Regions from separate parts of the Serratia sp. HNCC26DJ206 genome, predicted to be linked through region 3. Evidence: predicted binding sites of a transcription regulator. Region 3 holds the regulator's gene; each other region holds the start of a gene.
The links. Region 3 encodes LexA, which represses DNA repair genes until DNA is damaged. Its sites were predicted from a motif close to TNCTGTATGTACATACAGNA; they were not measured.
Positions count from the first base shown of each region.

Region 1 (8,076 bases), on a different contig from region 3:
CGCAACGAGGGCTCGCCACCGGTCAGGCGTACTTTTTCAGTACCCAGTTCGGCAAACGCGCGGCTGACGCGGCGGATTTCGTCCAACGAGAGAAAGGTCTTGGGGCTGCCGTTCGGTTTGTAGCCATCCGGCAGACAATAGGTGCAACGAAAGTTACACACGTCGGTGATCGACAGGCGCAAGTAATAGAACTTGCGCTCAAAAGCATCAATGAGTTGCGGTACCATAACACCTTCCAAATACGGGAGATGCGAGCGTTTCCACTCTGCACCCTGGTGGCTGACTTCGCCACGGCCCAGGCACCCTATCGTTCCCGTGGAACAACGTAGGCACAAAGGCTAGGAGTTTGGATTTCAATCCCGGCTACCTGAGGTAACCCGAATGAAACCGTGGTTTTCAGCAGAATTCTAGCGCGAAACAAATGCGATAGCCAACGCGCAATTACGCTATATAATTTTATATACAGCGATTTTACGGATCCAAATCTGGTTAACCATAGTAAACACCTGTTACGCAGGCGAATTGACCAGAATCACGCAAACCACACTCTTTTTCGCGTTTTCTCGTTAAATCCGCTACTTTATGCAGGCAGTCAACGCCCAGTGTATTAAGGAATTTTATGCGCAATCGAACCCTCGCCGATCTCGATCGGGTGGTGGCATTAGGTGGTGGTCATGGTCTTGGCCGCGTGATGTCGTCTCTGTCGTCTTTAGGATCCCGTTTAACCGGTATTATCACGACAACCGATAATGGGGGCTCTACCGGCCGTATCCGCCGTTCCGAAGGCGGTATCGCCTGGGGTGATACGCGTAATTGCCTGAATCAGCTGATTACCGAACCCAGCGTGGCTTCTGCGATGTTTGAATACCGTTTTAGCGGTAATGGTGAACTGGCCGGGCATAATCTGGGCAATCTGATGCTGAAAGCGCTGGATCATCTCAGCGTGCGCCCGTTGGAGGCGATCAATCTGGTACGCAACCTGCTGAAAGTCGAGGCAGCGCTGATCCCGATGTCGGAACAACCGGTGGACCTGGAAGCGCACGATCATGAAGGCAATCAGATTTACGGCGAAGTGAATATCGACCAACTGGCAACTATGCCGCAAGAGTTGATGCTTTACCCGCATGTGCGTACCACGCGTGAAGCCGTGGAAGCCATTGCGCAAGCTGAACTGATCCTGATTGGGCCAGGCAGTTTCCTCACCAGCCTGATGCCGCTGCTACTGCTTGACGATCTGACTCAAGCCCTGCGCCGCAGCAGTGCCAGCATGATCTATATCGGTAATCTGGGGCGTGAGCTGAGCGTTGCTGCCGCAGCACTGACGCTCAAACAAAAGCTGGAACTGATGGAAGAGAGAATCGGCCGGAAAATGATTGATGCGGTGGTGGTTGGCCCGCATATCAACACGGACGAAATGCACGATCGCATTGTGGTAAAACAACCGCTGGAAGCCGCCGATATCCCTTACCGCCATGATCGCCAGTTACTGCGTCTGGCGCTCGATCAGGCACTGGTGCAACTGGCTACCCGTACTTAGTTCAGTCCTTGCCACGGTGCCACGGGTTATCGCTGACGGTGTCGATATAGAGATCTTCCACCTGCTTGCGCGCCCACGGCGTGCGGCGCAAAAACTTCAGGCTGGACTTGATGCTCGGATCGCTGCTGAAACAGTTGATACGGATGCGTTCAGCCAGCCCGCTCCAGCCATACTGTTCCACCAACTTGTTCAGTAATTGTTCCAGCGTAATACCATGTAGCGGATCTTTTGATGGATGTGCAGTCATGCTCGGCAACTCATATCAATAATTCGGGCGCATACCTTAATCAGTAAACGCCCACGCGGCAATGGATTTATACCCGTCGCCTTCCTAGTTAGCGCAGTTATGAAATCGCAATAAACTGCTCGCGCAACTGATGAATTTCGTCGCGTACGGCGGCGGCCTGCTCGAACTCCAGGTTTTGCGCATGGGAATACATCTGGCCTTCCAACTCGCGGATTTTCTGATCCAATGCTTTTGGCGTGAGGTGTTTGTACTGCGCCGCGCTTTCTGCCGCCTTGCCTCTGCCTTTGTGCTTGCTACGCGAACTCGGGTTCCCCAGTTGCATAATATCGGCCACTTTCTTGTTCAGGCCCTTAGGTACAATGCCGTTGGCTTCGTTATGCGCCTGCTGCTTGGCGCGGCGGCGTTCGGTTTCACCGATCGCCTTGGCCATGGAATCGGTAATTCTGTCGCCGTACAGAATCGCCTTACCGTTGAGGTTACGCGCTGCACGGCCAATGGTCTGGATCAGCGAGCGCTCTGAACGCAGGAAGCCCTCTTTATCGGCGTCCAGGATCGCCACCAGCGACACCTCAGGCATGTCCAATCCTTCCCGCAGCAGGTTGATCCCCACCAGCACGTCGAACTCACCAAGGCGCAAATCACGGATGATTTCAACACGTTCTACGGTGTCGATATCCGAGTGCAGATAACGCACCCGCTCGCCGTGTTCCTCCAGGTATTCCGTCAGGTCTTCCGCCATGCGTTTGGTCAGCGTAGTCACCAGCACGCGTTCGTTGATCGCCACGCGCTTGCGGATCTCGGAAAGCAGGTCGTCAACCTGGGTCGTCACCGGGCGGACTTCCACCACAGGATCCAACAGGCCGGTTGGGCGCACTACCTGATCGATAATATCGCCACCGGATTTTTCCAGCTCATATTTACCCGGCGTAGCGGAGACATAGATGGTTTGCGGGGCCAGCGCTTCAAACTCTTCAAAGCGCATCGGCCGGTTGTCCAGCGCCGAAGGCAGACGAAAACCGTATTCCACCAGCGTTTCTTTGCGTGAACGGTCGCCTTTGAACATACCGCCAATCTGCGGAATGGTAACGTGCGATTCGTCTACCACCAGCAAGCCATCGGCGGGCAAGTAGTCGAACAGCGTCGGCGGCGGCTCGCCCTCGCCGCGCCCGGAGAGGTAGCGCGAGTAGTTTTCGATGCCCGAGCAATAACCCAGTTCGTTCATCATCTCCAGATCAAACTGGGTACGCTGTGCCAAGCGTTGCTCTTCCAGCAGCTTATTGTTAGCCAGCAACACCTTGCGCCGCTGTTCCAGTTCCACCTTGATCTCCTCCATCGCCTGCAGGATACGTTCCCGTGGTGTGACGTAGTGGGATTTAGGGTAGATGGTGAAACGGGGCACCACCTGCTCAACCTGGCCGGTGAGCGGATCAAACAGCGACAGGCGTTCCACCTCTTCGTCAAACAGTTCGACGCGCAGCGCCAGTTCGTCTGATTCCGCCGGGAAGATGTCGATCACTTCACCGCGCACGCGGAAAGTGGCACGCTGGAATGCCTGATCGTTGCGGGTATATTGCAGCTCAGCCAGGCGGCGCAGGATCGAGCGCTGATCGATGATCATGCCCTTGGTCAGGTGCAGCATCATCTTCAGGTAAAGATCGGGATCGCCCAGGCCGTAGATTGCAGAAACCGATGCCACCACCACCACATCACGCCGCTCAAGCAGCGCTTTGGTGGCCGAAAGGCGCATCTGTTCAATGTGTTCGTTTATCGAGGCGTCTTTCTCGATAAAGGTATCGGAGCTAGGGACGTAGGCTTCCGGTTGGTAGTAATCGTAATAGGAGACAAAATACTCCACCGCATTCTCGGGAAAGAACTCTTTCATCTCGCCATAGAGCTGTGCCGCCAGGGTTTTATTCGGTGCCAGCACCATGGTTGGCCGGTTGAGATCGGCGATCACGTTAGCGATGGTAAAGGTCTTGCCCGATCCGGTCACCCCCAGCAAGGTCTGGTGCGCCAGGCCATCCTCCAGCCCCATTTCCAGCTTGCGAATGGCCTCCGGCTGATCGCCGGCCGGTGCAAATTCTGAATGCAGTTTGAAAATTTTGCTCATATATACCCTGAATAATTCGAGTGGCAACCGGGCGACGAGGATAGCATCTGCGAACAGCGGCTCCTAAGTATGGAAAACCCTAGCGATCTTCGCCAGCGCTTATAATACTGGATATAAAACCAGCTTCAAGTGGATTTGTCGCTTTAGCGTGCGTTAACCAAGCATCTGTGCACCAAGGAGGTTACAGCAGCGTGGCATTTTTATTGTCAACCACCATTTTATCCCCAGAGCCCGGCAATAATTAACATCTCGATAGCATTCAGAGCAAAAATGACGCGTAGCGCGCCAAGTTGTTATTGGCTTGCTTGATTTTAATTAACTTATTGATAATTATTGTTTTTATAAAAAAGACGAGAATACGGGCAACGCGAACACAACCCGCGTCCGCTCTCTGTTTACGCCGCTTTTCTAGGGATAATGCACAAGGTTATCCACAGGAATGGTGGATAACTCACACTACCCCATGGGAGCCGGGAGTTACAGAAAGAACGGTTTTCTCGCTAAAATGTCGTCTAAGGCGATTTTTTAGTTATTTTTTCACAAAAATCTGGCTTTGGTTATGACAATTAATACTAAAAGCAGTCATTGCCCAGATCTCATTTTCTTTCTTCCCCGTTCAGGTCACTGCCTGTTGCGACAATCTGCCGGAACTTGCACCATTTCCCGTCAACGCCGCACCACAAAAGTGCAAAAACCTCCCGCGTTAATGACAGGCATTTTTTCGGCTCCCACAGCCCCCTCCGCCAGCACAGCCGCAGCAATTAACAAAACGGTAACACCTCCCGTTTTGCGCTATACCATTAAAGTTGGCCTGAGAATTGCTGAATTCTTTACACACCGCATAACTGTACCTGAAAACGGAGTCGCTCATCCCATCCACGAGTGAACACGCCTCTTTGAGGAGAATGCAAAATGCTAAGTTTACGCGCAGTAAATCAATATTATGGGCATAACCATATATTGTGGGATGTCAGCCTTGAACTGCCGCGTGGGCAATGCACCACGTTGCTTGGCCGCAACGGCGTGGGTAAAACTACGCTGGTTAATTGCATTATGGGGCATTTGCCGATTGTCAGCGGCAGCATGACCTGGCAACTGGCCAATGAACCACCGCAAAATCTGTTGCAGCAGCCGATGGAAAATCGGGCGGCACTGGGTATCAGTTACGTGCCGCAGGGGCGGCAAATCTTCTCCCAACTGAGCGTGGAGGAAAACCTTCAGATAGCGCTGCTGGCCGGGCATGACAAAACCCGGCGTATTCCGCCGATGATTTACAGTCTGTTCCCCCATCTGCGGGCCATGTTGCTGTATCGTGCCGGGGATTTGTGTGGCGATGAGCAGCAACAGCTGGCGATCGCCCGCGCACTGGTGCTGGAGCCGGAGTTGCTGATCCTCGATGAACCAACAGCAGGCATCTCCTCTTCGCAGGCGAAAGAAATCAGCAATATTATCCGCAGGCTGAATCACGAATTAGGCATGACCATTTTGCTGGTGGAGCATACATTGCCGTTTGTGCGCCACGTGGCGGATTGCTTTTTCCTGATGGATCAAGGCCGCAACGTGGCCAACGGCACCTTGGCACAGCTTGATGAGGCATTAATTAATACCTATCTGGCAGGATAAGCTTTTGTCACTCAGCCAGCGGATTGCAAGGCGGTAAGATCGAGATACTGACCCAGTGTCTGTTGCTCTACCTGCGGCAGGTGCAGGATCTCCCCCAGCAGCGGCGCTGGCAGCATACGGAGCAACGTAGCGAGGTACTCCTGGTGGCGCTTTCCGGGCTTGGTGATATCGTTGGCGATCCAGCCAGCCAAGGGCAGCCCCGCCTGCTGAATCGCCTGCGCCGTGAGCAAAGCATGGTTGATACAACCTAGCTTGATGCCCACCACCAGGATCACCGGCAACTGCTCCAGTTGTACCCAATCGGCAAAGGTATACAGCTCAGAAAGCGGGGTAAACCATCCCCCGGCCCCTTCCACCAGCAGCCAGTCGGCACGCTGTTCAAGATGGCGTAAACCAGCAGAAAGCCGGATCAGAGAAATCGGCCGATCTTCTGCCTGGCTGGCGATATGTGGCGACGTCGGCTCCGCGAAGGTGTAAGGGTTTACTTCGGCGTAACCCAACGGCACGCTGCTGTTTTTCTGCAACGCCAGCGCATCTGTATTACGCAGGCCATCAGGCGTCATCTCGCTGCCGGACGCCACCGGCTTATAACCGGCACAGCGTAAACCTGCGGCAGCGGCGGCCTGCAACAGCGCACTGCTGGCCACGGTTTTACCGACTTCGGTATCGGTTCCGGTGACGAAAAAGCGCTCAATCACGGTAAATCACTCCATAAATCAGATGATAACTGAGTGGAAACTGGCCACGCTGGCGCGGATAAGCCGCCTGCAATGCCGCCAGCCGCTGGCGGGAAAGCAAACCCGCCTCGCGCCCCTGATGCAAGTGCGTGGCGCCGATTCCCTTCAGTGAACGCATTAACGCCATCACGTCCGGGTATGCAAGGGTTTGCCACACCGCTTGCAGATGATGGCGATAATCGCCACAGGCCGCGGCGATCTGCGACGGGGAGAGAAAATCATTCACATGACGTTCGCCGTCCACCTGTTGCCAGGCATCCCCTAGCTCGTGCAGAGAGTCGGCCGCCAGCGTGGAAAACAAAATCACGCCACCGGGCCGCGTCACGCGGTACAGCTCGGCCAGCGCACGCGGTAGATCGCTGCACCATTGCACCGCCAGGCTGCTGAAACTGATATCGACCGCCGCCTCTGGCAGCGGGATATGCTCAATATCCCCCAACAGATAATCATCTGCCGCCTGCCGTTGGCGGGCAAAAGCCAGCATGCCCGGTGCCAGATCGAACGCCGTGACCTGTTTGCCCAAATCGCGCCAGCGGCGGCTGAAATAGCCGGTGCCGCAACCGGCATCTAACAGTTGCAGGCCGGGGTGGTTCAATCCCATCCCCAGTAAGCGTTCACCCACCTCACGCTGCAACACCGCCGCGGCATCGTAGCTTTCCGCCGCGCGGCTGAACGCCGCAGCCACTGCGGGTTTGTTTACCACCTCACGCACTGACGTCATGCAACACCTCCAGCAAGCGGTCGATGTCCTGCGGCTGATGGGCCGCCGTGAGAGTGATGCGCAAGCGTGCACCGCCCGGCGGCACCGTAGGTGGCCGAATGGCGCTAACCCACAGCCCCTGCTCGCGCAGGCGTTGCGCCAAGTCGAGGGCGCGCTGGTTATCCCCCACCAGCAGCGGTTGGATGGCGGTATCTGAATCGGTTAGCGTCAACGGCAAGTTCGCCACCCCGGCACGAAAACGCTGAATATGGCGTTGCAGTTGGCTGCGTAACTCGTCCCCTTGCTGGATACAGCGTAACGCTGCCTGCAAAGCGCAGGCCTGCGCCGGTGGCATAGCGGTGCTGTAAATCAGATGGCGAGCAAACTGCAGCAGATATTCTGCCAGCGGTTCATCGCACAGGATCGCGGCACCGCTGACGCCAAACGCTTTGCCAAAGGTCACCACCAGCACGTCTGGGCGCACTCCCTGCTGCCAACAACTGCCACGTCCTTGTTCACCGCGCACGCCGATACCGTGCGCATCATCCACCATCAGCCAGGCTCCGGCGTGTTGCGTCAGGCGATGCAGTTCAGCCAGCGGCGCGCTGTCGCCATCCATGCTGAAAACGCCTTCGGTGATCGCCAACTGCTGACCAGCGCAGGGTTTTTCCAGCAATGCCGCCAATGCCTGCGGCTGATTGTGGCGAAAGCGCCGCAGCTGAGCAGGTGAGTGGGAGGCAGCTTCCAAGATTGACGCATGGCTGAGTTTATCCGCCACAATGCGATCGTCGGCCTGCATCAGCGCTGCCAACAAAGCCTGATTGGCGGCATAACCGGAGATCAACAGCAACGCACGCGGGTAGCCAAGCCAATCTGCCAGTTGCTGCTCCAGCTCATAGTGCGGCTGGCAAAAACCGGTGACATGGCCCGAACCGCCGCTGCCAACGCCATAGCGCGCAGCGCCCTGCTGCCAGGCGGCGATCACCTCGGTATGTTGGCTGAGCCCCAGATAATCATTGCCTGAAAAGTTGAGATAGCGTTGTTCGTTAAGCTGCAAATAGCGGCCATTGCCGCCCTGATTGACCTGCCGCTGACGGTAAGCGGCGGCATGTTGCCGCTCGC
Region 1 is NZ_JBXUGP010000019.1:65,965-74,040, forward strand. Features, by position in the region: gene moaA (GTP 3',8-cyclase MoaA) at 1-227, opposite strand, end outside; molybdenum cofactor riboswitch at 214-357, opposite strand; gene AC2A1E_RS14140 (gluconeogenesis factor YvcK family protein) at 620-1,537, shown strand; gene AC2A1E_RS14145 (VF530 family protein) at 1,539-1,784, opposite strand; gene uvrB (excinuclease ABC subunit UvrB) at 1,882-3,894, opposite strand; gene AC2A1E_RS14155 (hypothetical protein) at 4,454-4,780, shown strand; gene AC2A1E_RS14160 (ATP-binding cassette domain-containing protein) at 4,807-5,517, shown strand; gene bioD (dethiobiotin synthase) at 5,529-6,215, opposite strand; gene bioC (malonyl-ACP O-methyltransferase BioC) at 6,208-6,975, opposite strand; gene bioF (8-amino-7-oxononanoate synthase) at 6,959-8,076, opposite strand, start outside.
Region 1: uvrB (excinuclease ABC subunit UvrB) is a predicted target of LexA. The motif match lies at 4,000-4,019, and genes of this name have one in related genera.

Region 2 (8,076 bases), on a different contig from region 3:
AATAAACCGGCCAACCCGGCCAGTGAAGAAGCCGCCAGAAACCAGCCGGAAAGCGCCAGCAAGCCGATACTGGCCAGCAGGGTGACGATCGCCAGAATAATTCCCAGGCAAATCAGAAAGCTGTGTCTGCGGTACAGCGCCAGAAATGGCAATAAAACGCGCATGATTATAGTTCCCCGCTGCGGTGGGCAATCAGATTGGCAAACAGGCCGGGTTGGGTACTGAGCGTGGCATAATCGCCCTGTTGAACGATTTTCCCGCTGTCCATCACCCAAATCTGGTCGTAATCTTCGATATCTTCCAACTGATGTGTCACCAGCAAGGTGGTCTGCTGATGTGAGGCGTTATTCAATGCCTGCATCACCCAGCGTTCACTGTGTGCATCCAGGCTGGCGGCCGGTTCATCCAGCAACAGCAAGCGGCGTGGGCTGATCAGCGCGCGTGCGACGGCTACCCGCTGCGCTTGGCCAACGGAAAGGCGTGCTGCGCCATCGCCCAGATCGGTTTCCAGCCCGTTGGGCAGATGCGGCAGGAATTCGCTGACGTAAGCCTGCTCAATCGCCTGCTGTAGTTGTTCTTCGCTGGCTTCGGGCGCGCCAAGCAGAATATTTTCTCTTAGCGTTGGTGCTGGCAGCTGCGGGTTTTGCCCCACCCAGCCGAGCTGTTGGCGCCAGCTTGCCGCCGCCAGTTCACGTAGTTCTGTACCGTTAACCTGCAATGACCCTCGATACGGCAGGAAGCCGAGCAGTAGATTTAGCAGTGAGCTTTTCCCAGCGCCGCTTAGCCCGACCAGCGCAATACGTTGGTTGGCCGGGAGCGTAAAGTTGAGTGGCCCGGCCAGCAATACGCCGTTAGGGGAGAGAATCTCCAGATCTTGTGCCTGCAACGTTAGCGCTGCTGCGGTATCGATAATTTGAGTCCCATTCCCCACCTGCTCACCTTCTGCGGCCAAGAAGGTTTCCAGCGCTTCGGCTGCGCCAACGGCCTGCGCCTTGGCATGGTAGAAAGCACCGAGATCGCGCAGCGGCTGGAAGAATTCCGGCGCGAGGATCAGCATCAGGAAGCCGGCAAACAGCGTAACGCCGGTGCCGTAGCTGCCGAAATTCAGTTCACCGAGATAGGAGAAACCAAAATAGACCGCTACCACGGCGATGGAAATAGAAGCAAAAAACTCCAACACCGCAGAGGAGAGGAAAGCCATACGCAGCACTTCCATGGTGCGTTGGCGGAAATCCTCCGAGGACTTGGCAATCTGTTCTGTTTCTGCCCGCCCACGGTTAAACAACCGCAGCGTATCCAACCCGCGTAGCCGATCGAGGAAATTGCCACTCAGGCGTGCCAGCGCCACAAAATTCCGGCGGTTGGCATCTGCGGCGCCCATACCGACCAGCGCCATAAACAGTGGGATCAGCGGAGCGGTGGCCAGCAGGATAAATCCGGCGGCCCAGTTAACTGGGAAAACGGTAACCAGGATCAGCAGCGGGATAAAGACCGCCAGATACATCTGTGGCAGGTAACGCGCATAGTAATCCTGCATATCTTCGATCTGTTCGACAATGATGCTGGCCCAGCTACCGGCGGGTTTCCCCTGGATCCAGGCAGGACCAAGCTGTTGCAGTTTATTCAGTACCTGCGCCCGCATGCGCTTGCGGATCACTTGCCCGCAGATAAAGCCGACGCGCTCGCGCAGCCAGCTTAACAGCGCTCGCAGCGCAAAGGCGGCAATCAACCCGATAAACGAGGAGACAAGTTCAGCGCGGGGTTGATGTTCGATAATCAGGGCATGAAGCAGGGAGGCTAACAGCCAGGACTGGGCGACGATCAAAATGCCGCTGAGCAGGCCTAACAGCATGGAAAGACGCAGCCAACGCTGCGCCAATGCACTCTGGGTTTTGAGCCAACGGGTTAATTGGTACTGTCTGGTTTTTTTCATCAGGTAGTCTGCGTCGCCGATGCCTGCCGTAACAGGTCAGGTTAACGTACTGTTAAAAAAGTGTTTGCCTCGACCTGAAGCGAAACAAGTGAACGCTAATGTTACCTCGTCACCATGCAGACTGAAAATAAATATCCCTATCCCCGTAATACTTCGAGCAGCAGGTGTGTTGGCTTTCCTGCAACTCGAATTATTTAGGGGATATGCTGCGGCCAGGTTTTCGGCAATTCAGGGGGATCTTTGAAATACGCTGGGGATAAATAAGGCGGAGGTTGATGACAAAGTGGTTTTTAAGCCAGAGATACTCGGGCCTAGCGCACCGAGGGGCGCTCCGGCGGCTTACGCCGCTACGACCCCTTCGGCACGCTCTCCCTAATATCTGGCTTTGTCAGCAGTCTGAGGCGGCTAAGAAGCCGCCTTGGAGTGAACGAAGGAAAGATTTACCGCACTTCAGCCTGGGCGATACCGTCGAGGTAACGCTCGGCATCCAGTGCCGCCATGCAACCGGTACCGGCAGAGGTAATTGCCTGACGATAGATATGGTCCATGACGTCGCCGGCTGCAAACACGCCAGGGATACTCGTCTGGGTCGCGTTGCCATGAATGCCGGACTGCACTTTGATGTAGCCATTTTCCAATGCAAGCTGCTCACCGAAGATAGCGGTATTCGGGCTGTGACCGATTGCGATAAACACGCCGGCAACGGCCAACTCTTCGGTTTCATTTTCAGCTTTGGTGCTGCGGATACGCACACCGGTGACACCCATTTGATCGCCCAGCACTTCATCCAGAGTACGGTCAGTGTGTAGGACGATGTTGCCGTTCTTCACTTTATCCATCAAACGGTTGATCAGGATTTTTTCCGAGCGAAAGCTGTCGCGGCGATGAATCAGATGCACTTCAGATGCAATGTTGGAGAGATACAGCGCTTCTTCTACAGCGGTGTTACCCCCACCCACTACCGCAACTTTCTGATTACGGTAGAAGAAACCGTCACAGGTCGCACAGGCGGAAACCCCTTTGCCCTTGAAGGCTTCTTCCGTTGGCAGCCCTAAGTAGCGGGCAGAAGCACCGGTAGCGATGATCAGCGCATCGCAGGTGTATTCGCCGCTGTCGCCAAACAGGCGGAAAGGACGGTTCTGCAAATCGGCACTGTTGATATGGTCAAAGACGATTTCAGTCTCGAATTTTTCAGCATGCTCGCGCATACGCTCCATCAACGCCGGGCCAGTCAGCCCTTCGGCGTCACCAGGCCAGTTTTCGACTTCGGTGGTGGTGGTCAACTGACCCCCTTGCTCCATACCGGTGATCAGCACCGGGTTCAGGTTTGCCCGCGCTGCATAAACAGCGGCGGTGTAGCCAGCCGGGCCTGAACCCAGAATCAGTAATTTGCTATGTTTAGCCGTGCCCATGAATAACCTCTTTTTCCACGATGGCGGACAGTGGTAGCGATTGTAGGGAAAATACTTCAGTAAAAAAAGCATCAGGGAATGTTGTTAACGATTTGTTTGATAGCAGGTGTCGATTAATGGCACTCCCTGAGCGCCAGACGTTGTAATTTAATTAATCCCAATGCAAGGATTATATCTGTTCATAAATGCGTGAAAAATGATATCTTTGTGGGTTTTATGTGGCTAATTTCCTGGCTTTTTAATGCGGAGATTCCTAACTGAAAATGAGGCGCTCCGTTTTCCTCACGGCACGTTCTTCTGATTTTACTTCTTTTACTTTGACAATCCGCTGCGCATTTGCGAAAACATCATAGGAAGAAGAAATTATCCCCGGACCAGCAGTAAACCGTTTGTATCTATGCCGATAAAGCAGCGTATTACATCGTTGCGGCAGGTGAGGGCGGATTTGGCTCTAGGGGAGTGAGTTCTCTTCTGCATGTGAGCATCATTTGAATTCGTTGTATGGGGTGGACAGACAGGCTGTACAACGGCGGAAGATGGTAGTGAAAAGGAGCAATACGGCGGTAAGTGTTACAGAAATATTCCCTGTCTCAGGGGAATGAGCCGCTTATCAAAGACATCGGGTCTTCGCTTGGAACAAGCCCTTGCACATTGACGTTGGCTAGGGTGTGGCAAGTGCAGGGAAGAACATAAGAGAGACAATAATAATGGCAGACAATAAAAAACGCCCGGGTAAAGATCTTGACCGTATCGACCGCAACATCCTGAATGAATTGCAAAAGGATGGGCGAATTTCGAACGTCGAGCTTTCGAAGCGCGTGGGGTTATCCCCAACGCCATGTTTAGAACGCGTGCGCCGTCTTGAGCGTCAGGGTTTTATCCATGGTTATACCGCATTGCTCAACCCACATTATCTGGACGCTTCCCTGCTGGTTTTCGTGGAAATCACGCTGAACCGCGGTGCGCCGGACGTGTTTGAACAATTCAACTCAGCCGTACAGAAACTTGAAGAAATTCAGGAGTGTCATCTGGTTTCCGGTGATTTCGACTATCTGTTGAAAACCCGTGTGCCCGATATGTCGGCTTACCGTAAATTGCTGGGCGAAACTCTGTTGCGTTTGCCGGGGGTTAATGACACCCGTACTTACGTGGTGATGGAAGAAGTGAAACAGAGTAACCGTCTGGTTATCAAAACACGGTAAGACGCAGGTGCAAAACCTGATTAAATTCGTTATACTCCTGTTTATCCATACAGTTTCGGCGCCGAGGAAGCCTCTCGGCGCTGTTACTATGCCAGCTAACAGGAACCTGGAGAGCCTTTCTTGAGCCAGGAATACACAGAAGATAAAGAAGTTACCCTGAAGAGGCTCAGCAGCGGGCAGCGTTTGCTTGAGGCTTTGTCGATCGTGGTAGCGATTTTTGCCGTTTACCTTATGGCTGCACTGGTCAGTTTCAATCCTTCTGACCCCAGTTGGTCGCAAACTGCATGGCACGAGCCGATCCATAATCTGGGCGGCGGTGTTGGCGCATGGTTGGCCGACACTCTGTTCTTCACCTTCGGAGTACTCGCCTACGCGATACCGCCGATCATGTTCATTCTATGCTGGGCTGGGTTCCGTCAGCGCGGCAATCATGATTATATTGACTATTTTGCGCTGTCGTTGCGCCTGATCGGTACGTTGGCGCTGGTGCTCACCTCTTGTGGTTTGGCAGCACTGAATGTCGACGATCTCTACTATTTCGCCTCCGGTGGTGTGATTGGCAGTTTGCTGAGCACTGCCATGCTGCCGTGGTTTAATGGCATTGGTGCCACCTTGGCGCTGTTGGGCATTTGGGCGGTGGGATTAACGCTGTTCACCGGCTGGTCCTGGTTGGTTATCGCTGAAAAAATCGGTGGAGTGGTACTGGGAACAGCTACTTTCATGACCAACCGTTCACGTCGTGACGATCATTATCACGATGATGACGACGGATTGATTGATGAGTCAGAGCCAGATGCTAAGAGCACCGCCGTAGCCGCTGTGGCGGACGATGATGACGTGCTGTTCTCTGCGCCTTCGGTCAGTGAAATGGCGCAACAAGATGATGTTGATCCACTTTTGAGTGGTTTGCGCGCCATTGATGACGAACTTCCTGCTGATGAGCCTGTACAAGCGGTGGTTGATATGCCGGTAACCACTCCGGCTCCGGTGACGGCTGCACCCGCAGCACCTGCTTCGATCAGTCAGCATCCGTTGAGCCCAGTGCAAGAGCAGAGCACACCACCGCTCTATTCGTTTGAGCTCCCGGAAGAAACACCCGCACCGAAAACGACGCGTACGGTAGACCCTTATCAGGACGAAGATGAGCCGCGCTTGGGGGATTGGCAGGCATCTGTTGCGCCGCCGCGTGAGCAGTCGCCGTTTGATTTTTCTGCCGCACAGCGCGATCACGTTGGTTTCAGTGGTTCAACCGGGTTTAGCGCCAGCGATAGCGACGATGCACCTTCCTTTGGTGCAGTAAAACCACCATCCGCTACGGCAAGCACCGTAGCCAGTGTGGTTAACCATACCTTTATGCCAGCATTTACTGCCACCAGCGACGGTAATTCCCAGATTAAGCAAGGTATTGGCCCTGAATTACCGCGTCCGAATCCGGTGCGTATCCCCACTCGGCGTGAACTGGCCTCCTATGGCATCAAATTGCCTTCGCAGCGCATGGCAGAGCAGGTGCAGCGTCATCGCAGCGAAGAACCTTTGCAACAGTCTGCCAGCGATTTGCAGGAAGACGAGGCTTTGCAGGAAGCTGCACTGGGCCAGGCATTTGCCGAGCAGCAGAACCAGCGCTATGGCGAAGAATATCAGCATGATGATGAAAGCGCTGTGCAGGAAGCGGCTCTTGGCCAGGCTTTTGCGCAGCAACAGCAGGCACGCTATGGTGAAGAGAATACGCTGTCTGAACCCGCGCCAGTCTCGCGCCTTGTTGACACCAGCAAGGCCTTCAGTTTCTCACCGATGGCAGACTTGGTTGATGATGGTCCAAAAGAGCCTTTATTCACCCTGTCGCCGCAGCTTGAAGAACGTATCGAACTGCAAAGCGAAAGAGAAGATGATGTGCCTTTCGGTCAGTTTGAGCCAGAAACGCCCGCTTATCAGGCTCCACGGCCTCAAACGCCATCTGTACCTGCTTATCAGCCGCAACAGCCTTATCAACCACCAGCACAGCAGCAGCCTGCCGCGCCCGCGATGGACAGCCTGATCCACCCGTTCCTGATGCGTAACGATCAGCCGCTGCAAAAGCCGACGACGCCATTGCCTACGCTGGATCTGCTGACTGAAGCCCCGAAAGAGGTGGAACCGGTTGATTCGTTTGAGCTGGAGCAGAAAGCCCGTCTGGTGGAAGCTAGCTTGGCAGATTATCGGGTTAAGGCTGACGTTGTGGATATTCTGCCTGGCCCAGTGATTACACGTTTCGAACTGGATCTGGCGCCAGGCGTCAAAGCCGCACGTATTTCCAATCTGTCGCGTGATTTGGCGCGTTCGCTGTCAACCTCCGCGGTGCGCGTGGTTGAGGTGATCCCAGGTAAACCTTACGTGGGTATCGAATTGCCAAACGCTAAGCGTCAAACCGTGTATCTGCGAGAAGTGTTGGATTGCCCGGCATTCCGTGATAATCCGTCGCCGTTGGCAATCGTGTTGGGCAAAGATATTTCCGGTCAGCCGGTGGTGGCCGATCTGGGTAAAATGCCGCACTTGCTAGTGGCCGGGACCACCGGTTCCGGTAAGTCGGTCGGGGTCAACGCCATGATCCTGAGTATCTTGTATAAAGCCACGCCAAAAGAAGTGCGCTTTATCATGATCGACCCGAAAATGCTGGAGCTGTCGGTCTATGAAGGTATTCCGCATCTGCTGACTGATGTGGTCACCGACATGAAAGATGCGGCCAACGCGTTGCGCTGGTGTGTCGCCGAGATGGAACGTCGCTATAAGCTGATGTCTGCTTTGGGTGTGCGCAATCTGGCGGGTTATAACGAGCGCGTCGATCAGGCCGAAGCGATGGGTAGACCGATTCCGGATCCGTTCTGGAAACCGACAGACAGCATGGGCACCGTGATGCCGATGTTGGAAAAAGAACCCTACATCGTGGTGATGGTGGATGAGTTTGCTGACCTGATTATGACGGTCGGTAAAAAAGTGGAAGAGCTGATCGCCCGTCTGGCACAGAAAGCGCGTGCTGCGGGTATCCATCTGGTATTGGCAACCCAGCGTCCGTCGGTAGATGTCATTACCGGGTTGATTAAAGCGAACATTCCAACGCGTATTGCGTTCACCGTTTCCAGCAAGATCGACTCCCGTACCATTCTCGATCAGAGTGGTGCTGAATCCTTGCTGGGGATGGGTGATATGCTGTACTTGGCACCTAACTCCTCCATTCCGGTACGTGTGCACGGCGCTTTTGTACGCGATCAGGAAGTGCATGCGGTAGTGAAAGATTGGAAAGCCCGTGAACGGCCGCAGTACAAAGAGGGGATCCTCAGCGGTGGTGACGAAGGCGAAGGTGGTGCGGCTGGCGGCTTGGACGGTGATGAAGAGCTGGATCCGCTGTTCGATCAGGCCGTGGAGTTTGTGGTGGACAAGCGCCGCGCTTCTATTTCTGGCGTACAACGTCAGTTCCGCATCGGTTATAACCGTGCTGCGCGTATCATCGAACAGATGGAAGCGCAGGGGATCGTCAGCGAGCAGGGGCATAACG
Region 2 is NZ_JBXUGP010000009.1:79,452-87,527, reverse strand. Features, by position in the region: gene cydC (heme ABC transporter ATP-binding protein/permease CydC) at 1-164, opposite strand, end outside; gene cydD (heme ABC transporter permease/ATP-binding protein CydD) at 167-1,933, opposite strand; gene trxB (thioredoxin-disulfide reductase) at 2,374-3,345, opposite strand; gene lrp (leucine-responsive transcriptional regulator Lrp) at 4,053-4,547, shown strand; gene AC2A1E_RS07930 (DNA translocase FtsK 4TM domain-containing protein) at 4,668-8,076, shown strand, end outside.
Region 2: AC2A1E_RS07930 (DNA translocase FtsK 4TM domain-containing protein) is a predicted target of LexA. The motif match lies at 4,583-4,602, and genes of this name have one in related genera.

Region 3 (8,076 bases):
ACCCCACGCCAGAACCTACCCCAGAAAGCAGTAAAAGTGACCTATTCAGGTGCAACTGCGATAAATCGTGATCTGTTTCTCATTTCAAACCGCATGTTGTCGGCTAGTAACGCATTATGTGGGGAAAAGGGCACAACCCTCGGCGATTCCACTGAAACATGTTAAAATCAGCTTCTTTGCGCACCGGAATATTTGCTATGAACTCAACCAACCAGGAAAAGCTGCTCGCGCAGGCTGAACGACTCTGTCAGCAGCGTAACGTGCGACTGACCCCGCAACGGCTGGAAGTGTTACGCCTGATGGCGGAGCAACCCGGTGCCATCAGCGCCTACGATCTGCTCGATTTGCTGCGCGTCGCCGAACCCCAGGCTAAGCCCCCCACGGTGTACCGTGCTCTGGACTTTTTGTTGGAACAGGGATTTATCCACCGTGTCGAATCCGCCAACAGCTATGTGCTGTGCCACCACTTCGAACAGCCGATGCACACCTCTGCGCTGTTTATCTGCGATCGCTGCGGGCAGGTTACCGAGCGCACGACGGAAGGCGTGGAAGAAATGTTGCAGAAACTGGCAACAGAATCAGGATTTGCGCTGCGCCACAGCGTGGTTGAAGCCCACGGCCTGTGTTCTGCCTGCGTTGAGGTAGAAGCATGCGAAAACAAGCATGATTGCGATCATGACCACAGTATTGTGATCAAGAAGAAATAAGCGGTGCGGTAGCGATGCCGCAGCGTAGCGCCGCGCTCATCTGTTTTCAGACGTTATGATTAGCTGGAAACCAGGTGCCGCGCACTTGGTGGCGGTGCCAAATCCAACCCAGTGCCAACCCCCGCAAGGCCAGAAACACCATCAGAGCTAACCATAAACCGTGGTTGCCCAACAACGGCAATGTGAATAACGTCAATCCATAACCGACAGTGGCCACTGCCATGCTGTTGCGCATTTCTGCCCCGCGAGTCGCGCCGATAAACATGCCGTCCAGCAGATAACACCAAACACCCACCAAGGGCAGCAGCACCTGCCAAGGCAGGTAATGGTTCGCCAGAGCACGTAATTCGGGCAGCGAGGTTAACGCTGCCACGATGTGCTGCCCTGCAAGCATATAAATCAGGGCAAAACCGAGCGCCACCAGGCACGCCTGCCTGCAAGCCGCACGCCATACTTTATGCAGTTGGCGATCGTCCCGCGCCCCATAAGCATGGCCAGAATGTGCCTCAACCGCATAGGCAAAACCATCTAAAGCGTAAGCAGTGAACGTCAGCAGATTCATCAGCACCGCATTCACCGCCACGATTTCACCCCCCATACGCGCCCCCAGAATAGTCAATGAGGCAAAGCACAGTTGCAGTAATAACGAACGCAGCATGATGTCACGGTTAAGCGCCAGCAAACGGCGCAGATTACCGCGCCAGGCGTTGTGCAGCATCGCCAGAGTAATCCCGCGCATCCGCAGCACCCGCCACGACAGCCACAGCCCCAGTAACAGCGTGGCATACTCGGCAATCGCCGTTGCGGCTGCGGCGCCCTGCACATTCCAGCCCAGCCCCATCACCAGCCAAATATCCAACACAATATTCAGCAGGTTACCGACGATCAGCAAGATCACCGGTGCCCGCACATACTGCACGCCCAACAACCAGCCGAGCAGCACCATATTCGCCAATGCCGCTGGCGCGCTTAACCAACGGATCTCCAGAAACAACCGCGCCTGCGCCAAGACTTCTTTATCGCCCCCGACAATCTGCAAGGCCAGTGCGATCAGCGGCGCTCGCAGCAGCACAATCGCCACCCCGGCCACCAGCGCCAACAGCAGCGGTTGCATAAAAGCCCTGGCCAGCCGTTGCGGATCCTGCGCGCCCAACGCCTGCGCCGCCAGCCCGGTGGTGCTCATACGCAGGAACAGCAGCAACATGAACAGGAAACTGGTCGCCATTGAGCCCACGGCAACCCCACCGAGATAAGTCGGGCTATCGAGATGGCCGATAACGGCGGTATCCACCAGGCCAAGCAAGGGAACGGTGATATTGGAGAAAATCATCGGCAACGCCAGGCGCCACAACGCTTTATCGGTGTCGCTGGTAAAAGCAGAAATCAGGCGCATAGTGAAATGTTCCCGTGGCCGTGCGGTGACGATGGTTTAGAAGAGGTATCGCCCCAGAGTTGGGGCGATATAATTCTTATTAATTGAAATATCAATCAGGGGTATAACGCTTAGATCCAGTCGCCGTTGCGGATCACACCGACGGCTAAACCTTCGATAGTAAAATTCTGCTCGCGCAGATCGACCACAATCGGCTGGAATTCACTGTTTTCCGGCAACAGTTCAACTATGTTGCCATGCTTTTTCAGACGCTTGACCGTCACTTCATCTTCGATACGTGCCACCACGACTTGGCCGTTACGCACGTCCTGAGTTTTATGCACCGCCAGCAGATCGCCGTCGAGGATACCGATATCACGCATCGACATACCGTTAACACGCAGCAGGAAATCAGCGTTAGGTTTGAACAAAGAAGGATCGACTTTGTAGTGCCCTTCAATGTGTTGCTCGGCCAGCAAAGGTTCACCGGCAGCAACGCGGCCAACCAGAGGTAACCCTTCTTCATCTTCCATCAGCAGACGGATACCGCGCGAAGCACCGGAGATAATTTCGATCACCCCTTTGCGGGCCAGCGCTTTCAAATGCTCTTCGGCGGCATTAGGCGAACGGAATCCCAAACGCATGGCGATCTCGGCACGTGTTGGTGGCATGCCCGTTTGCGCAATATGATCGCGAATCAGGTCGTAGACCTCTTGCTGTCTGGTAGTTAATGCTTTCATTCCGCCCCCTGTTTGTTTATACAGTCTTGCTGTGAGTATATACAGGTAAGCCGGGATTGGGAACCGAAGAATAAATAAAAATCAGGGATTAGCGAAGCAGTTCGCAACATTACGCCCCTTTTCAAGGTCAACTAAAATGCTGCCACAGCACTGAACCCCAGACGAACAGCGCCAGCATAATCGTCAATGAAACCGCCGCCGAGCCCATGTCTTTTGCCCGGCCAGACAATTCATGGTAATCCGTCCCCACGCGATCGACGATGGCCTCAATCGCGCTGTTGAGGATTTCGACAATCATCACCAGCAGTACAGAGCCAATCAATAAAATGCGCGCTATCGCACCCACATCCAGCCAAATCGCCAGTATGATAGCCACGATGACCGCGACCGATTCCTGACGGAATGCGGCTTCGTTCTGCCAGGCTGCGGTTAAGCCTTTATATGAATAGCCTACCGCCTTAATGATGCGTGTCAGGCCCGTTGCTTTATTTGCCATGTTAAGAGCACCTTTCTCTAAGGTGAGTCATAATTTACCTATGTGTTTCCAGAGCCGTTAACGGCCTTGGAATTCCCAACACCACAGATCTGCTACCTGGTTTCTGGTATGCTTGCGGCGCATTGCTAACAAGAGGCTTTATGTTGTTATGTTAGGTTGGCGTAAAATATATTATAAACTATTGAATTTACCACTGAAAATGTTGGTAAAAAGTAAGGTTATCCCTTCGGATCCGGTCACGGAGTTAGGGTTAGATCCCTCACGGCCAATTCTGTATGTTTTACCTTATAATTCCAAGGCAGATTTGCTCACCTTGCGCACCCAGTGCCTGGCGTTGGATCTGCCCGACCCCCTTAACTCGCTGGAGATCGACGGCGCCGTTCTGCCGAGCCACGTGTTTATCCATGAAGGCCCGCGCGTATTCCGCTATTACACGCCAAAAGAAGAATCGGTAAAACTGTTCCACGACTATCTGGATCTGCACCGCAGCAATCCGGATCTCGACATTCAGATGCTTCCGGTATCCGTGATGTTCGGCCGCTCACCGGGGCGTGAAGGGCACGGAACACCGCATCTGCGCCTGCTGAACGGCGTACAGAAATTCTTCGCCATACTGTGGTTAGGGCGTGACAGTTTTGTCCGCTTCTCCAATACCGTTTCTCTGCGGCGCATGGCCACCGAGCACGGTACTGACAAAACCATCGCGCAGAAACTGGCGCGTGTCGCGCGCATGCACTTCTCGCGTCAGCGCTTGGCCGCCGTTGGGCCAAGCCTGCCGGCCCGTCAGGATCTGTTCAACAAGTTGCTGGCTTCTAAAGCGATTGAAAAAGCGGTCGAAGACGAAGCGCGCAGCAAAAAGATCACTCACGAAAAAGCCCAGCAAAATGCCATTGCGCTGATGGAAGAGATTGCCGCCGATTTCTCTTATGAAGCCGTACGCCTTTCCGATCGCGTGTTGAGCTGGACCTGGAACCGGCTGTATCAGGGCATCAACGTCACCAAAGCCGAGCGCGTGCGCCAACTGGCGCAAGACGGCCACGAGATTGTCTATGTGCCCTGCCATCGCAGCCACATGGATTACCTGTTGCTGTCTTACGTGCTTTACCATCAGGGGCTGGTGCCGCCGCATATCGCCGCAGGCATCAACCTGAACTTCTGGCCAGCCGGGCCGATCTTCCGCCGTTTGGGGGCGTTCTTTATCCGCCGTACCTTCAAGGGCAACAAGCTCTATTCCACCGTGTTCCGTGAATACCTTGGTGAGCTGTTCACCCGGGGCTATTCGGTAGAATATTTTGTGGAAGGTGGCCGTTCCCGTACCGGACGTTTGCTGGAACCGAAAACCGGCACCCTGTCGATGACCATCCAGGCGATGCTGCGCGGTGGGACTCGCCCAATCACATTAGTGCCGGTTTACATCGGTTATGAGCATGTGATGGAGGTAGGGACCTACGCCAAAGAGCTGCGCGGTGCGACCAAAGAGAAAGAGAGCCTGTTGCAGATGCTGCGCGGCCTGCGCAAACTGCGCAACCTCGGCCAGGGCTACGTCAACTTTGGCGAGCCTCTGTCGTTGACCTCTTACCTCAATCACCATGTGCCACAGTGGCGCGAGTCTATTGATCCGATCGAAGCCCAGCGCCCAAGCTGGCTGACGCCAGCGGTCAACGATCTGGCTGCCCGGATCATGGTGCGTATCAACAATGCGGCGGCGGCCAACGCCATGAACCTGTGTGTTACCGCATTGTTGGCATCGCGCCAGCGGGCGCTGACTCGTGAACAGTTGATTGAGCAACTGGATTGTTACCTTCAGTTGATGCGTAATGCACCTTATGCGCCTGATGCCACCGTGCCAGCACAAACGCCGGAGCAGTTGCTGGATCACGCGTTGAACATGAACAAGTTCGAGGTGGAAAAAGACAGCATCGGTGACATCATCATCCTGCCGCGCGAGCAAGCGGTGCTGATGACCTATTACCGCAACAACATTCACCATATGCTGGTATTGCCTTCGCTGATTGCCACCATCGTGATGCATCACCGTCGCGTATCACGCGATGAGTTACTGCGCCAGGTCAGCCTGATCTATCCGATGCTGAAAGCCGAACTGTTCCTGCGCTATGAAAAAGAACAGCTGCCGGAGGTTCTGCAACCGCTGATCGACGAACTGGCCCGCCAACAGTTGATTTGCCACAAAGGTGACGAGCTGGTGCTGAACCCGGCGCGTATTCGCCCGCTGCAACTGCTGGCGGCCGGTGTGCGCGAAACCTTGCAGCGTTACGCGATTACCATGTCGATCCTCAGTGCCAACCCGAGCATCAACCGTGGCGCGCTGGAGAAAGAGAGCCGCATCATGGCTCAGCGCCTGTCGGTGCTGCACGGTATCAATGCGCCGGAGTTCTTCGACAAAGCGGTGTTCTCCACCCTGGTGGCGACGCTGCGTGAAGAAGGCTATATCAACGATATCGGCGATGCGATCCGTGAGCACACCATGGAGGTTTACACCATGCTGAGCGATCTGATCACGCCGGAAATCAAGCTGACCATCGAAAGCGTCAGCACGCCGGAAGAGACTAACGAGTTGCCGGAAACGGCAGACGTGGAAAAAACTGGCGAATAGCGTCGTGTTTCAACAGACTAAGGCACCCGAATTGGGTGCCTTTTCTTTGCCTGCAATCAGGCTCAGAGATAGCTCAGCGCAATGCCGATAAACAGCACTAAGCCAACGTAGTTGTTGTTCAGGAAGGCAGTGAAGCAGGCATCGCGATCGCGGTTGGCGATCTGTTTCTGCTGATGGATAAACAGCGCTCCGGCCAGCAGCAATGACCAATAATAGGCACCGCCAAGCTGTATCATATAGCCCACCCACAGCATCAACAGCAGGGTGGCAAACTGCAATAACCCGACGATCAGCTTGTCATGGCGGCCAAACAGCACGGCGGTGGACTTAATGCCGATTTTCACATCGTCATCACGATCCACCATGGCATACAACGTATCGTAAGCCACCGTCCAGCAGATATTCGCCAGGAACAGCAACCAGCAGCTCAGAGGCAATGATTCGCTGACGGCAGCATAAGCCATCGGGATCGACCAGCCGAATGCGGCCCCCAACACCACCTGCGGCAGGTTGGTCACCCGCTTCATAAACGGATAAACCCAAGCCAGGGCCAGTGCCGCCAGCGAGAGCCAGATGGTCATGGCGTTTAACGTCAGCACCAGGGCAAAGGAAATCAGCACCAGCGCGACAAACAGAATTTTGGCTTCTTTTTCACTGACCCGACCACTCGGCAACGGGCGACCAGCGGTGCGCTTCACATGCCCGTCAAAAGCGCGATCGGCATAATCATTGACCACACAGCCTGCTGCACGCATCAGGAATACGCCCAGCACGAACACCAGCAATACGGGCAGCGACGGCACCCCCTGCCCGGCCAGCCACAATGCCCAGAGCGTCGGCCACAGCAGCAACAGCGTGCCAATCGGTTTATCGATGCGCATCAGGTGGCTATAGGCCTGCCATTTGCTTTGAGTCACGCTTCCTTCCAAGATCCTTTTCTCCCCTTATTATGCCGGAATACCGTCCTACACCGCATACAGCGGAGAAGACGGTAAAAACAGTTCAGTCAGTAACAGTGGTTTATCCGCCAGGCGTAAGCGGGAACGTCGGGCCCACAATTCTCCCTGCTGGCCAACATGAATGTAATCGCGAGTTAACGTATTGCTGCTGAACAGATAGCGGCCCAGCGGCAAGGTGCCCAGATCGACCAGCGCCTGATCCGGGCCGGTCAGCGTTTCCTGTGGGATCACCGTTCGCCCCAACAGCCAGGGCTGGCCATCCCCCAACAATACAATCTCACGCAGCCAATAACGCTCGCTGTAAGGTAAATGTTCGGCTTCTTCGCCCAACTGCTCGCAGGTCACGAAACATTCGCGCTGGGGCTCGACCTGCACCAGGCCACAATGGCGCTCAAAACGGCGAGTCATGGAACCCAACTCCATCAGCCAATCGCTAATGGCGGCGGGTATCGGGGAGTTTTCAGGCAACCACGCAATGGGCGGCAGGATGGAATCCCTATTGCCAGACATGTTCTACTCCATGGCAGAAACCACGCCAGACGGGCGGTTCCTGACCCTACAAATCGTTAACAGATTGTCATTGTAACGCAGAAACCCGAAAGCGGCAGGTTGATTCGCAGTGAAATCAGTAGAGTTTTTAACAGGAAGGGAACGGGTAAAACGGAAGAACAGCCATTGGAAAAGCCCTTGCCACACAGGAAAAAAGGTGCGCTGGAGGCGCACCAATCATCAAGCCAGCATCAGCAGCGTGGGGATTACCCCTTGCCTTTCACACTGCCAATAAACGTTTCGCGTGCGGTGGTAGAACCCAGTTTTTCGGCCTCATTCATCAGTTTCAAGGCCTTATCGATATCGCCAGCCTTAACCGCCTGTTTGATACCTTTATTGAAGTAGGCTTCGGTGTCATTGAGCATCGGTTCTGCTGGAGCAGCAGGTGCCGGGGCGGCGACAGGTGCAGCAGGTGCTGGTGCCGTTGAACCCACCACCACCGGTGCAGGTGCTGAAGAGTTTGTCAGCGGTAAGCCAATCATGACGCTGCCCATATTTTGCTCTGAGCGCACTTTCAGGTTCAGCTCACCCGTTGGGCTGTGCCGGGCAATTGGGTCTGGAATATCCGGGACCGCATTCCCTACTCCCATAGCGTAGGCTTTGGCCGGGTCAAGGAGTTGGGTGGTAGCCGCTAAATCC
Region 3 is NZ_JBXUGP010000023.1:54,975-63,050, forward strand. Features, by position in the region: gene zur (zinc uptake transcriptional repressor Zur) at 198-707, shown strand; gene dinF (MATE family efflux transporter DinF) at 754-2,100, opposite strand; gene lexA (transcriptional repressor LexA) at 2,211-2,819, opposite strand; gene AC2A1E_RS16240 (diacylglycerol kinase) at 2,947-3,315, opposite strand; gene plsB (glycerol-3-phosphate 1-O-acyltransferase PlsB) at 3,464-5,929, shown strand; gene ubiA (4-hydroxybenzoate octaprenyltransferase) at 5,992-6,858, opposite strand; gene ubiC (chorismate lyase) at 6,895-7,356, opposite strand; gene AC2A1E_RS16260 (hypothetical protein) at 7,295-7,474, shown strand; gene malM (maltose operon protein MalM) at 7,644-8,076, opposite strand, start outside.